3 regions of the Jeongeupia sp. USM3 genome follow, and region 1 is predicted to be linked to each of the others. Evidence: predicted binding sites of a transcription regulator. Region 1 holds the regulator's gene; each other region holds the start of a gene.
What was found. Region 1 encodes FNR, which switches genes on or off when oxygen is low (the NO sensors DNR and NnrR bind a similar motif). Its sites were predicted from a motif close to TTGATNNNNATCAA; they were not measured.
Positions count from the first base shown of each region.

Region 2: the regulator FNR is predicted to act here: its motif matches at 2,275-2,288, upstream of BJP62_RS07650 (formate/nitrite transporter family protein).
Region 3: the regulator FNR is predicted to act here: its motif matches at 3,362-3,375, upstream of BJP62_RS10540 (nitronate monooxygenase family protein).

Region 1 covers NZ_CP017668.1:230,311-235,091, reverse strand. The annotation lists gene BJP62_RS01120 (PrkA family serine protein kinase) at 1-515, opposite strand, end outside; gene BJP62_RS01115 (sulfite exporter TauE/SafE family protein) at 722-1,381, opposite strand; gene hemN (oxygen-independent coproporphyrinogen III oxidase) at 1,394-2,779, opposite strand; gene fnr (fumarate/nitrate reduction transcriptional regulator Fnr) at 2,934-3,677, shown strand; gene BJP62_RS01100 (hypothetical protein) at 3,722-4,381, shown strand; gene BJP62_RS01095 (phasin family protein) at 4,432-4,781, opposite strand, start outside.
Region 2 covers NZ_CP017668.1:1,616,140-1,620,920, forward strand. The annotation lists gene rpsI (30S ribosomal protein S9) at 1-16, opposite strand, end outside; gene rplM (50S ribosomal protein L13) at 39-467, opposite strand; gene BJP62_RS07645 (OsmC family protein) at 806-1,225, shown strand; gene BJP62_RS07650 (formate/nitrite transporter family protein) at 1,290-2,174, opposite strand; gene coq7 (2-polyprenyl-3-methyl-6-methoxy-1,4-benzoquinone monooxygenase) at 2,358-3,011, opposite strand; gene BJP62_RS07660 (peptidylprolyl isomerase) at 3,100-3,672, shown strand; gene BJP62_RS07665 (peptidylprolyl isomerase) at 3,709-4,209, shown strand; gene BJP62_RS07670 (GGDEF domain-containing protein) at 4,350-4,718, shown strand; gene BJP62_RS07675 (UDP-2,3-diacylglucosamine diphosphatase) at 4,711-4,781, shown strand, end outside.
Region 3 covers NZ_CP017668.1:2,226,743-2,231,523, forward strand. The annotation lists gene BJP62_RS18030 (phosphoethanolamine transferase) at 1-1,131, opposite strand, end outside; gene BJP62_RS19245 (prepilin-type N-terminal cleavage/methylation domain-containing protein) at 1,206-1,706, opposite strand; tRNA gene BJP62_RS10535 (tRNA-Thr) at 1,874-1,949, shown strand; gene BJP62_RS10540 (nitronate monooxygenase family protein) at 2,118-3,281, opposite strand; gene katG (catalase/peroxidase HPI) at 3,483-4,781, opposite strand, start outside.

The sequences.
Region 1 (4,781 bases):
GGAATCGCCTTGATATAGCGCCGCGGAATGCCGTATTCCTCTTCGAGGATCTGTCCGTCCTCGTCACTGCTGAACAGGCCCAGCGGCGATTCATGCAGCGGGCTGCCCTTGATCGCGTAGAACGGGACCTTTTCCATCAGCTCCTTGAGCTTTTCGGCAATCGAACTCTTGCCGCCCCCGACCGGCCCCAGCAGATAGAGGATCTGCTTCTTTTCCTCCAGCCCCTGCGCTGCGTGGCGGAAATAGGCCACGACCTGTTCGATGACCTCCTCCATGCCGTAAAACTCGCGGAACGCCGGGTAGAGCCGGATCACCTTGTTCTGAAAGGTGCGCGAGCGGCGGGGATCGAGCCGGGTGTCGACCATCTCGGGCTCACCGATGGCCATCAACATCCGCTCGGATGCGGTCGCGTAGGCGGATTTGTCCTGCTTGCACAGCTCGAGGTAGTCCCGCAGGCTGAGTTCCTCCTCGCGGGTCCGCTCGTAGCGAGACGAGAAGTTGTCGAACACGTCCATGACACACCTCCGTGGGTGGGTTTCGGAATGGCCCTGGAAGTACACTGCTTGGCGGGTCGGGCTTGATTCCGTTATAGACGCCACCCTCCGTTTCGCCGCGGAGTGTGCTTGTTCCTGCTGCTGCGAGGACAAGAAAAACCGATTTAAATTCCCTAAAAATCAGTCACTTGAACAAATAAAAAACGTGCGGCGCGCCAATGTAACAGTTAGCGCAACAGCGACGAGAGCTGCCACAGCCCCCAGGCGACGAAGGCCGTGCCGATCACGTTGCGGACGAGCGGATGACGCAGCGCCCGGAGCAGCGATTGCGCCACCGAGCCGATCAGCAGCAGGTTTGGCAGGGTGCCCAGACCGAAGGCCAGCATCGCCAGTGCACCCTTGAGCGGCGACGCGCTGGCCAGCGCCGAAATGCTCGCCGTATAGACCAGGCCGCAAGGCAGCCAGCCCCATAGCAGCCCGACCCATAACGTTTGTGGCCAGCGACGGATAGGCAGCGCCTTTCTGAGTACGGGCTGAAGATGCCGCCACACCGGCACGCCCAGCTGCTCGACCCGGGTCAGCCAGCGCGCCCAGCCGGCCAGATAGGCCCCGAGCGCGATCAGCAGCAGTTGCGCCAGCACGAACAGCCCGGTCTTCAACGCCTGCAATTGCAGCAATACACTGAACGAGCCCAGCGCGCCAAGCAAGGCGCCGATCAGGACATAGCCGGCGATCCGGCCCGCATTGAATCCCAGGTGATACGGCCAGCGGGCGCCGGCGGGCAGTTGCAGGCTGAACGCGGTCACCACGCCGCTGCACATGCCCAGACAATGGCCACCACCGAGCAGGCCGGCCAGAAACAGCGCCAGCAGGTTGTATTCGGCCATTGCACTCCGGTATCAGATCAGTTTGGAATAGCGCGCCGCCGTCTCCGTGGTTCTCAGGTAGCGGTCGAAGACCATCGCGACCGAACGCACCAGCAGGCGCCCCTTGGCGGTGACCGCAATCCGCTGCGCGTCGATGGTCACCAGTCCGTCGGCCTGCAATGCGGCGAGCGAGCGCAATTCTTCCGCAAAGTAGTCGGTGAAATCAATCAGGTAGGCGATTTCCACCGGCTGGTACATCACCTCGAACTGACACATCAACGACTGGATCACCGCGCGGCGCAGCAGATCGTCGTGCCTGAGCGTGATGCCGCGCTCGACCGGCAGCGTCGCGGCATCGAGCGCCGCATAGTAGTCGTCGATGGTCTTGCGGTTCTGCACATAGGCCGGCCCGACCTTGCCGATTGCCGACACGCCGAACGCCATCAGGTCGCAGTCGGCATGGGTCGAGTAACCCTGGAAGTTGCGATGCAGCCGGCCATGGTCCTGCGCCTTCGCCAGTTCATCGTCGGGCAGAGCGAAATGATCCATGCCGATGTAGCGGTAGCCGGCAGCGAGCAGCTGGTCGATGCTCGCCTGCAGGATGTCGAGCTTGGCCTCGGCCGAGGGCAGGTCGGCGTCGTTGATCCGCCGTTGCGGCATGAAGCGCTCGGGCAGGTGCGCGTAGTTATACAGCGCGATGCGCTCGGGCCGGATCGCGATCACCCGCTCCAGCGTCCGGTGAACACGCTCGGGGGTTTGCAACGGCAAGCCATAGATCAGGTCGAGATTGATCGATCTGAAGCCTGCCGCGCGCGCGGTATCGATCAGCGCCCGCGTCTCGGCCTCGCTCTGCACGCGGTTCACCGCCCGCTGCACGTCGTCGTCGAAATCCTGCACGCCGACACTCATCCGGTTGAGCCCGAGCCGCGCCAGCAGCCGCACCGTCTCGGCCGACACCTTGCGCGGATCGATCTCGATCGAAAACTCGCCCTGCGGGTCCAGCTCGAAGCGCCGGTGGATCGCCGTCAGCAGCCGTTCGAGCTGGGTATCGGACAGAAAGGTCGGCGTGCCGCCGCCGAAGTGCAGTTGCCTGACCTTCGGCCTGAAGGCCAGCGCCGCGCACTGCAGATCCATTTCACGCTCGAGGTAATCGATGTACCGCTCGGCGCGGCGCCTGTCCTTGGTGATGATCTTGTTACAGGCGCAGTAGTAGCAGATGGTGTCGCAGAACGGGATATGAAAATAAAGCGATAGCGGGTGACGCGTCGTTCCCGCTTGCTGCTGCACCAGTCGTTCGAGATAATCGTCGGCGGTCATCTCCCCGAAACGGTCTGCCGTCGGGTACGAGGTATAGCGCGGCCCCTTGCCGTCGTGTCGCCGGATCAGGGCGCGGTCGAATTCGATCAGTTGCTGATTCATTGTGGTCGCCAGGTGGTATTTTGCTTGGTTGTGCTCTAAGGCGAGCTTGCCGATAATCAACGCATGCAATCTTGACGGCGATCAAAGCCCGTTTACCCGGACACCGGTAATCGGTCAGACCGTTTTATTGCCCCTTCACCTGTAGAGCCCCGCCATGCAACCAGCCCTTCAGCCCCGCGACGTCACCTTCAAGCAATTGCGTCAGGCCTGCTCCAATTGCAGCCTGCGCGAGCTGTGCCTTCCCAACGAGCTGAGCGCAGAAGAGATGAAGCAGGTCGACGACCTGATCGGCCAGGGCAAGCCGATCAAGCGCGGCGAGGCACTGTACCGCGCCGGCGAACCGTTCCGGGCGCTGTACGCGGTCCGGGTCGGCTTTTTCAAGACCAGCGTCGTTTCCGAAGACGGTCGCGAACAGGTCACCGGCTTCCACATGAGCGGCGAGCTGATGGGCATGGATGCCGTCAGCGGCGACCACTACACCTGCGACGCCGTCGCGCTCGAAGACAGCGAAGTCTGTGAACTGCCGTTCGCCGAAATGGAAGTGCTGTCACGCAAGATTCCGGCACTGCAGCACCACTTCTACCGGGTGATGAGTCGCGAGATCGTCCGCGATCACGGCGTGATGTTGCTGCTCGGCAACATGAAGGCCGAAGAGCGCATCGCCGCCTTCCTGCTCAATCTGTCGCAACGCTTCCAGATCCGCGGCTACTCGGCCACCAGCTTCCACCTGCGGATGACCCGCGAGGAGATCGGCAGCTACCTCGGCCTGAAGCTTGAAACCGTCAGCCGAACGCTGTCGAAGTTCCAGGACCAGGGGCTCATCAAAGTGCAGAACCGGCTGATCGAGCTTTACGACGTGGCCGGACTCAAACAGCTCGTCAACAACTGCCAGAGCTGAGCGTGCCCGGGGTGCCATCCATACTGGCATTGGCCCCCGCCCCGATGCTCGACGCATTGCGCGCACGCAATGCGCAGCGACAGGGCCCGGAGGTGGACTGGCTGCCGCTGCTGCCGCCATCCGCCTCCATCAAGACACCGCCGAATAGCGCCGATACCCTCGTCGTACTGATCAATGCCACGCTGGACGACATCGTGCCGTGGCTGCACCACCCCCGCCTCGTCGACCTGGCCGCCTACGGCGACCCGCCGCTGGCCAGCCAGCACGGCTGGATCATCGGCGCCGGCGGCGCACGCGCCGCGGTTGACGCCGCCACCGCGTTGCTCGATGCCTTGGCACCACCCCGGCCGCAGGCCTGGCTGCATCTCGGCCCCTCCGGCGCCGGCGCCTTTGCCGCCGGTCTCGTGCAGCACTGGCAGAGCCAGACACTGGCGATTCTCGGCTGGCTCGGCGGCACCGATCGCTCGCAATGGGTGTACGACCCCGGACACTGGCAGGCACTCACGCAGGTCACTCTGGCGCAAGCGCGTGAAGACGCCACGCGTTACCTCGCTATGGCCGCCACGACACCGTTCGAGCCCGCCCGGCCTACACCCGCCGCGCTCACGCGATCCTTCCCCTTCCTGCACGACGACACCGCTGCGCCTGCTACGCTGCTCGCGCAGCTCGTGCTGAGCATCCCGGCACTGCCGCAGCAGCAATGAAAAAGGCCGCCCGAAGGCGGCCCGACATCATCTGCGATCGACGCTGCGAATCAGGCGGCAGTCTTGCGCGTGGCAGCCTTCACGGTCTGCTCAACGCCGTTGGTCGTCGCTTCGACGAAGTCGCTGGCCAGCTTCTGCGTGGTCTTGGCGACGGCGTCATAGGCGCTGCTGGCGGTTTCAACCGCATTGCGCAGCACGTTCACCGCTGCGCCGGTACCTGCCGGTGCATTCTGGATGGCGCTATCGAGCGTACCCACCAGCTCCTTGTTGAACGACAGCACCTGCTCTTCGAGCAGCGCGCCCAGTTCGTGCTGGGTTGCGCTGGCAGCGTCGAACACGGTCCGCGCCACGTTGAGCGACTTCTCGACCGACGGCTGGGCCAGTTGGCGCTGGAGGTTGA
Region 2 (4,781 bases), 1.4 Mb from region 1:
TGTACTTACCTACCATTTTGCTATTCCTTGTTCAGGGCTCAGACTTCAAGCGCTTTCGGCTGTTGCGCGGAATGCGGATGCTCATTACCGGCATAAACCTTCATCTTCTTGAGCATGGCGTAGCCCAGCGGGCCCTTCGGCAGCATGCCCTTGACGGCTTTTTCCAGCACGCGACCCGGGAACTTGTCCTGCATCTCGGTGAAGGTGCGTTCGTAAATGCCGCCCGGATGACCGGTGTGACGGTAATAGATCTTCGATTGGGCCTTGTCGCCGGTCACGCGCAGCTTGTCTGCGTTCACCACAACGATGTAGTCGCCGCAATCGACGTGCGGGGTGTATTCGGCTTTGTGTTTGCCACGCAGGCGCTTGGCAATTTCAGCCGCAAGGCGACCCAGCACTTTGTCAGTGGCATCAACAACGAGCCACTCGCGCTTCACCTCGTGCGGCTTGGCAGAGAAGGTTTTCATGACTGCTTAGTCCACGTTACGATTTCGAGAAAGTCGCAGATTTTATCCCTTCAAGAAAGAACGTGTCAAACCCGCCGAGCGCAATCTGCCAAAAAAAACGCAACCCCTGAGGATTGCGCGTAAATTCCACCAAAGAAGGAGGATGGAGGAGACAACGCCGGGCAAGCCCGACGCCGAGACCCATTCTTGCATGCGCGCCCACGGCAAACAAGACGCCAAAGCGGCAAAAATGACAAACAACTGATCAGGTAAAACCCTTAAAAGCTGCGCCTAATCAAGCGTTTCACTACAATCTCGGCCTTGCTTGAGTCGGCAGTACACACAGGGAAAGGGAAGTCATGAAGGTTCGTCTGAAGTGGGTGGAAGCGGTGAGCTTTCTGGCGCAGTCGGAGTCCGGCCATGCGGTGCTGATGGACGGCCCGCCCGAAGGCGGCGGCCGCAACCTCGGTCCGCGGCCGATGGAAATGCTGTTGATGGGCATGACCGGCTGCTCGACCTACGACGTGATCCACATCCTCAAGAAGGGCCGCGCCGACGTGCGCGACTGCGTGGTCGAGGTCGATGCCGACCGCGCCGACGTCGATCCGAAGGTGTTCACCCGGATCCATCTGCACTTCATCGTCACCGGCCGCGCGCTCAAGCCCGAACAGGTCGAGCGCGCGATCAGGCTGTCGGCCGAGAAGTACTGCTCGGCGTCGATCATGCTCGGCAAGATGGCCGAGATCACCCACGATTTCGAGATCGTCGAGGCCGACTGAGCCGTCCTGCATCCGGCAAAAAGCCGCCCGATGGCGGCTTTTTTACATGCTGCGGGCCTGCTGCCTACTTCACCGTATCGGGCACGCCCTGCTCCGCCTCTGCCTTGGCCTGCGGGCGTGGCCGGCCGAAGCGCGGTGCGTTCTGCTCGCCGTAGATCAGCGTGTACGGCAGGCCGATGACCAGCGCACCGCCGACGATGTTGCCGAGCGTCGCCGGGATCAGGTTGGCGACAATGAAGTGCCCCCAGCTGACGTCGAGCCCGCCGAGCATGGCCGCCGGGATGATGAACATGTTGGCGATGCTGTGCTCCATGCCGAGCGTGACGAAGGCCATCACCGGGAACCAGATGCCGAGCACGCGTCCGAAGGTGTCCTTGGCCGAGTAGCCCTGCATCGTCGCGACGCAGACCAGCACATTGGCCAGCACACCCTTCATGAAGGTCATCATGAACGGGTGCGAGGTCTTGCCCTGCGCGATGCCGATCAGGTAGGCGGTCGCCGGATCGCCGGGCGTGATCAGGTGTGTCAGGTAGACGAGGAAGTAGGCCGCGCCGACCGCGCCGATGAAGTTGCCGAAGTAGGACAGCAGCCAGAACTTCAGCATCTCGCCGACGCCCAGTTCGCCGCGCAGCACCGCCGATGCGCCGAGCGCACAGTTCGACGTGAACAGGTCGGCGCCGGTCAGCGTCACCGCGATGAAGCCGAGCGGAAACAGCGCGCCGAAGATGAATTTCACCAGCCCCGGATTGCTCGCCGCCAGCCCGGTACAGCCACCGGCGACGATGACGGCGAGGATGGTGCCGATGCCGATGAACATGCCGCCGAGCACGGCGATGCCGATCAGCCGCCCCGGATGCAGGCGTGCCTTTTCGGCGCCGGCATGGGCAATGTAACCGACGATTTGCGCGGGGGAACGGAGTGCGGACGAGGACGTTTCGGGGGCAGACATGGCGGGCCTGTAACAATAGAACATGACGTCGAGTTATACGCCGAGCCCATCATGTAGTTTTGGTACAAGTTCCGCCCGGCGCACCCAATACCGAGCGGAACTGATCCAGATCAAACGAAGCGGTTCACCCTAGTTCTTTCGGACTAGTTTGATTGCCGTGCACAACCTTTGCCACTCGCGCACTCAGAAGCGGTAGCTCAGCGATGTCATCAGTTTGGAGCTCAGCCCCATCACCGCCTTCAGCGGCGGCGGCAGTTCGGCGGCACCGAGCCCGACCGCCAGCTCGGCGTGATGCATTTCGTCGTGGTACATCTGCTCGACCACGGCACGGCTCTTGGCGTCGTGCGGCGGCAGCGTGTCCAGATGCGACTGCAGGTGCGCGCCGACCTGGCGCTCGGTCTCGGCCAGGAAGCCGAGGTTCCAGCGGTCACCGACGAGGCCGGCGGTGACGCCGATCGCCAGGCTGCCGGCGTACCACAGCGGATTGAGCACGCTCTTGTGGCTGCCGAGTTCGCCGATGCGCTGCTCGGTCCACGCCAGATGCTCGACTTCCTCCTGCGCCGCCTGCCGCAGTGCCTCGCGGTTGGCCGGGTCGCGCGCCGTCAGCGCCTGCCCCTGGTACAGCGCCTGCGCGCAGATCTCGCCGCTGTGGTTGACGCGCATCAGCCCGGCGGCGTGGTGCTTGTCGGCGTCGCTCAGCTCGGCCTCGTCGATGTGCGCGTCGGGATGCGCGCGGCCGCTGGTGGCCGGCGCCGCCAGCGTGCGGAGCACGGTGTCGAACTCGGTCACGATGGCGTCGAGGCTGGGCAGCTTGGGCAGGGCGGGCAGTTTGAGCATAGCGGTTCTCCTTGGCGCCGATTTTACTATTTATCCGCATGCTATGATTCGGCGGATTTTCACCGCCACCGACACGGATCAGAACACGATGAAAAAGCTGTTTGCCGCCGCCGCACTGAGCCTGGCCGCGATGTCCGCCTTTGCCGCCAACCCGCAGGTCGAGCTCGTGACCAACAAGGGCAAGGTCGTGCTCGAGCTGTATCCGGACAAGGCGCCGGTGACCGTCGCCAACTTCCTGCAGTACGTGAAGGACAAGCATTACGACGGCACGATCTTCCACCGCGTGATCGCCGACTTCGTCGTCCAGGGCGGCGGCTTCGACGCCAAGGGCAGCCAGAAGCCGACGCGCGCACCGATCAAGAACGAGGCGCAGGCCGCGTTCAAGGCCGGGCTGAAGAACGACCGCGGCACCGTCGCGATGGCGCGGACCAGCGACCCGAACTCGGCGTCGAGCCAGTTCTACGTCAACCTGAAGAACAACGACTTCCTGAACTGGCCCGGCCGCGACGGCGCCGGTTACACGGTCTTCGGCAAGGTCGTCGCCGGCCTCGACGTCGTCGACAAGATCGGCGCGGTCAAGACGATGCCGGGCGACGCCCCGGTCGACCCGGTCGTGCTCGAGTCGGCACGTGAACTGCCGGCCGGCAAAGCTGCCAAATAACCCTACGCTATCGATATCAACGACAGAGGATCAATCATGACCCAGGTAAAACTCACCACCAGCGCCGGCGACATCGTGCTCGAACTCGACGACGTCAAGGCCCCGATCACCGTCGCCAACTTCGTCCAGTACGTGAAGGACGGCCACTATGACAACACCGTGTTCCATCGCGTGATCGACGGCTTCATGGTCCAGGGCGGCGGCTTTGCCCCCGGCATGAAGCAGAAGGACACCCGCGACAACATCAAGAACGAAGCCGACAACGGCCTGAAGAACGACGCCTATACCGTCGCGATGGCGCGCACGCCGGAACCGCACTCGGCATCGGCACAGTTCTTCATCAACGTCGCCAACAACGACTTCCTCAACTTCCGCGCGCCGACCCCGCAGGGCTACGGCTATGCCGTGTTCGGCAAGGTCGTCGAGGGCAAGGACGTCGTCGACGCGATCAAGAGCGTGAAGACCGGCAGCAGCGGCTTCCACCAGGACGTGCCGAAGGACGACGTGCTGATCGTCAAGGCCGAAGTGCTCGCCTAAGCGCCACGGCACCGCGACCGCGCCGCCCCGTCCGGGCGGCGTTGTCGTATCTGGCCCCGATGTCCGCAACCTGGTCCTGGCAAGCGCCGAGCTTCGCACTGCTCGCCGGCAGTGCGCTGATGCTGACCTAGTGGTGCGCCATGGCCGCGTTCGAATACGCGAGCACGCAGCAAGCGCTCAAGGCCGATCTCGCCCGCTGCTGGCAGCAGCATGGCCGGCACGACGACTACTGCTTCCGCTACGGCGGCGAGGAGTGGCTGTTGCTGCTGCCCGGCTGCGCCGCCGTGCAGGCGACCGCGCGCGTCGACGCGCTCAGGCTGGCCTATGCCGCCGAGCCGGCCGGCCTGACGTTCTCGGCCGGCATCGCCGTCTTTCCGGACGATGGCCGCGATCAGGCCGAACTGACCGCCAGGGCCGATACGGCGCTGTACCATGCCAAGACCACCGGCCGAAACCGCGTCGTCGTCGCGACGCCGACCGGCCACACTGCCAGCGAAACCGATGCCTGATTCCGTACTGCTGATTTCCGACCTGCATCTCTCGCCTGCCGACCCGGCGACGGTCGCCGCCTT
Region 3 (4,781 bases), 1.8 Mb from region 1:
CAACATATGCAGCACCACAAAAACTCGCTGCTGCTTCCGTGCCAATATCTCCTCCAATTTTTTTACCAGCACACCGTCCATGCTGCCCGGACCACTGTATTCAGCCGGATTCAAATAGAAGCGTTCGTTGGCTTCTCCTGCGAACTGCGTAATTGGAGAGTCATAACGACCATACGTTTGCTGGTTAGAGATCCAATAGGTGTGAAACCCCGCCTCTCCAAACAAGGAAACGACGCTCTTCTCAGGGAAAACCATGCTGGAGGACAATGCCGGCTTTCTTGAAATCATCACGGGCACCGACATTCGTGTCGAATCCCACGGTGTCACCATGTCACGAAGAACTACCAAATTCTTGATTTTGGCCAGCTCCGGATTTGTTTCTCGTTGGTATCCGTATAATGACCAGCGATCTTTTCTGCTCGACTCGCCAATGATCAATACAACAATCTGCTTTTCTGACCCGACGTATCTAGCATTGAACTTGAAGCCCGCTTTTTCATGCATCACCAGCTGCATGTTTCGTCGTTCATCGACATAGCCCCAGAGTCTCAGGTAAATACCCGGGAAGTAAGTCTTTTTTACATCAACAAACACATCATTTGACATTTTGTCGGACAGTGCATCCGACGACAGTCCTAGTTCTTGAGGAAGCATTGTTATTTCATGTGCCAATGTCACGCCGACCAACGCACTGGCACTTAGCAGAAACAAGGCCAACCGCAACCTCTTGCGTGCCACACGCCATGTCCCCGCCCATTGGCATAACCAGATCACCCCGAACGCGCCACATGTGAAAACAGACAGGCAAAACAGACTTCCCCACGGGGAGAGGAACTCTACGATTTCCGCAAAATTGCTTTCGGCCAGAATGCCGTACAAATGTGAAGAACTGGGTCTTCGATAGTACCACAAATAAAATGCCTCAAATGGTGCGAGCAATGCAGCCGGCGCCAGAACCCATGCAATGTACTTCCATTGACCAATCACTGAAATCACAAAGAGAAGAACGAACAGAGAGATCGTCCATAGTGGAAATTCGCTATATGATATGTCTGACAAACAATAAGTCGCGACGTTGACTGCGACAAACATACCAGCAACGGCAATGCCGGCATATCGAAAGGCCGTCACTCGATTCAAGTCACTCTCCAAGATACAAAAAAAGCCCTCCTGAGCAGGAGGGCTTTTGAATGAACGCGTCTAGATTACGGCGAGGCCGAAGCAGAGACCGAGGTAGCTGCGCTGCGCTTGCAGTAGCCCTTGGCAATACAACCCGACGTGGAGTCTACATCCCAAACCAGGTTCTTCTCGCCACCAGCGCCCGTTACCGCAACAGCATCACCGGCCAAGATGTATGTATCGCCGGTAGCCAAACCTTTCTTAGCTTGCGGGATGACGGTAACCTTTACCGTACCGTCTGCACCGGCTGCGGCAGCAACCTCAACTTTGCCCACAACACCCGTGCCACCAGTAATATTTGCGGGAACGCCACCTGCACCAGCAGTACATTGAGTCAAGTCACCCTGCGTCGCATAGCATTCAGCAATCGCCAATTTGTACGGTGCAGCAGCTTGAATGATTTCAGTAAACGCGGCTTTGCGGGTATAGTTCTGATACGACGGAATCGCCACCGCAGCCAGAATACCGATGATCGCAACAACGATCATCAGTTCGATCAGGGTGAAGCCCTGTTGCATCTTTTTCATTTGCTCTTCTCCAACTTCTTTGAAGGGATAGCCTGGGTGGCCACTTCACGCAGCCACTTGGCGCGTGCCAGTACATAAGCAAGTGCTGTGCCAGCGGCGTGCACTTTGCACATTTCTGCGCGCGGGCCTTGGTCTCGGGGCCGGTTTTCCGTATAATCCGGCCCGTTGCCGTTGTAGCTCAGTCGGTAGAGCAACTGATTCGTAATCAGTAGGTCGAGTGTTCGATTCACTTCAACGGCACCAGGTACAGAAAAGGCCCGCAGCGATGCGGGCCTTTTGCTTTTCTGCCGTTCGGCAGCAAAGTAAAAGTGACAAAAATCGTCACCTTACTGACGTCCGGCGTCGCAGTCGGCGCCAACAACAAAGCCCGCATTCGCGGGCTTTGTGCTTTTACCTCGTCGGGCAGGACGCTCAGGCGCTGAGCCCGGCCGGCCTGTGGCCGGTCAGCAGGTAGTCCATCAGTTCCTTGACCGGGCGGATGGCGCTGCCGAAGGGCAGGTTTTCCGAGCCGCGGAAGAACAGGCCCTGGTTGACCTCGCCGCGCACGGCGGCCGCGAGCTTGAGGTCGATGCAGAACTGGCCGATCTTGGCGAGGCCGTCGCGGAAGCCGCAGACCGACAGGCAGTTCAGCGACTGGGTGCAGCGGCGCGGGTCGGCCTTGGCGTTGGCCTGGGCCTTGGCTTCCATCTTCAGGTATTTGGCGAGCCACGGTGTCTTCACCGCGCGGGCCGGCAGGCCGGCAACCGACATGAATTCGACAACGTCGGTCTTCTGCGCACCGGCGAGCACGTGCTTGAAATTGATGTGCGCGTCGCCTTCCTCGGCGACGGCGAAAGCGGTGCCGAGCTGGACGGCGTTGGCGCCGCAGCCGAGCAGGTGCGCAACCTTCTCGTGGCTGTTGATGCCGCCGGCGACGATCAGCGGGATCGGGTCGATTTCGAGCTTGGCGAACAGTTCGTGCGTCTCGGCGAGCACGCGTTCGAACTCGAACTTCTCGTCGTGGACGCCCTCGATCGTCGCGGCGCCGAGGTGGCCGCCGGCGTGCGCCGGGTGTTCGATGACGATGGCGTCGGGCAGCTTGCCCTTCTTCATCCAGCGCTTGAGCACGACGGCGATGCCGCGGCTGTCGGACAGGATCGGGATCAGCGCCACGTTCGGGTGGTCGGCGGTCATCTCGGGCAGGTCGAGCGGCAGGCCGGCGCCCATGACGATGGCGTCGGCGCCGGATTCGCACGCCTGGCGCACGTACTGCGCGTGGATGTCGACGGCCTTCATCACGTTGACGGCGATCATGCCGCGGCCCTGTGCGGTGTCCTTGGCCATGCGGATTTCGCGGTCAAGCGCGGTCAGGTTCAGCGCGTCGAGCGTGGCCTGGTCCTTGGTGGCTTCGCTTTGCGCCAGCAGGTCCGGGTGGTGGTGACGCAGGTCGACCGAGGCGATCGTGCCGACGCCGCCCTCGCAGGCGACCGCGCCGGCGAGCTTGTGCGCCGAGACGCCGACGCCCATGCCGCCCTGGACGATGGGCAAGAGCGATTTGCCCTTGATGATCAGCGGTTTGAAATGATGTGCAAGCATGCCGGTATCCTGTTTCAGTTCGTTGGGGCAATGCCCCTTTATGAGTGCAGCAAGTCTGACGTGCAGCCTCCCCGCCGACCTTGATCTGCATCAAGGCGTTCAGGACAGGGGCATGAGATGGCACGATTCACGCCGGCCCGCCAAAGGAAAACCGGCCTTGCGGCCGGTTTCCGGAGTGGCTTGCGTTTCGGCGCAGCGGTATCAGGCGAGGTCGAAGCGGTCGGCGTTCATCACCTTGGTCCAGGCGGCGACGAAGTCGCGGACAAACTTCTCCTGCGCGTCGCTCGACGCGTAGACCTCGGCCAGCGCCCGCAGCTGCGAGTTGGAACCGAACACCAGGTCGACGCGCGTCGCGGTCCATCTCAAAGCGCCGGTCTTGCGGTCACTTCCCTTGAACACGTCGGCGGCATCGGACACCGGCTGCCACACCGTGCCCATGTCGAGCAGGTTGACGAAGAAGTCGTTGCTCAGGGTGCCGGCCCGTTCGGTGAATACGCCGTGCTGGCTGTCGCTGGCACCCAGCACGCGCAGGCCGCCGACGAGCACGGTCATCTCGGGCGCGGTCAGCGTCAGCAGCTGCGCCCTGTCGACCAGCAGTTCCTCGGCCGGCACGCCGTATTGCGCCTTGAGATAGTTGCGGAAGCCGTCAGCCACCGGCTCGAGCGGCGCGAACGAAACGACGTCGGTCTGCTCCTGCGAGGCATCCATGCGGCCCGGCGAGAACGGCACCATCACCGCATGGCCGGCGTTCTTCGCCGCCTGTTCGACGCCGGCACAGCCGGCGAGCACGATCAGGTCGGCCAGCGAGACCTTCTTGCCACCGGACTGGTTGAATGCCTGCTGGATGCCTTCGAGCGTCTTGAGCACCGCCGCCAGCTGCGCCGGCTGGTTGACGTCCCAGTCCTTCTGCGGCGCCAGCCGGATGCGGGCGCCGTTGGCACCGCCGCGCTTGTCCGAGCCGCGGAAGGTCGACGCCGATGCCCAGGCGGTCGACACGAGCTGCGGCACGGTCAGCCCCGACGCCAGCACCTTGGCCTTGAGTGCGGCAACGTCCGATTCGTCGACCAGCGGGTGGTCGACCGCCGGGATCGGGTCCTGCCAGATCAGCGCTTCGGCCGGCACTTCCGGGCCGAGGTAGCGCGCACGCGGCCCCATGTCGCGGTGGGTGAGCTTGAACCAGGCGCGGGCAAAGGCGTCGGCAAACTCGTCCGGGTGCTCCATGAAGCGGCGGGAGATCTTCTCGTAGGCCGGATCGAAGCGCAGCGACAGGTCGGTGGTCAGCATGGTCGGCACGCGTTTCTTGGCCGGGTCGAACGGGTCCGGAATCGTTGCGCCGGCGCCCTTGGCGGTCCACTGGTGCGCACCGGCCGGGCTCTTGGTCAGCTCCCATTCGTAGCCGAACAGGTTCCAGAAGAAGTTGTTGCTCCACTTGGTCGGCGTCGTGGTCCAGACGACTTCCAGACCGCTGCCGATCGCATCGGCGCCCTTGCCGCTGCCGAA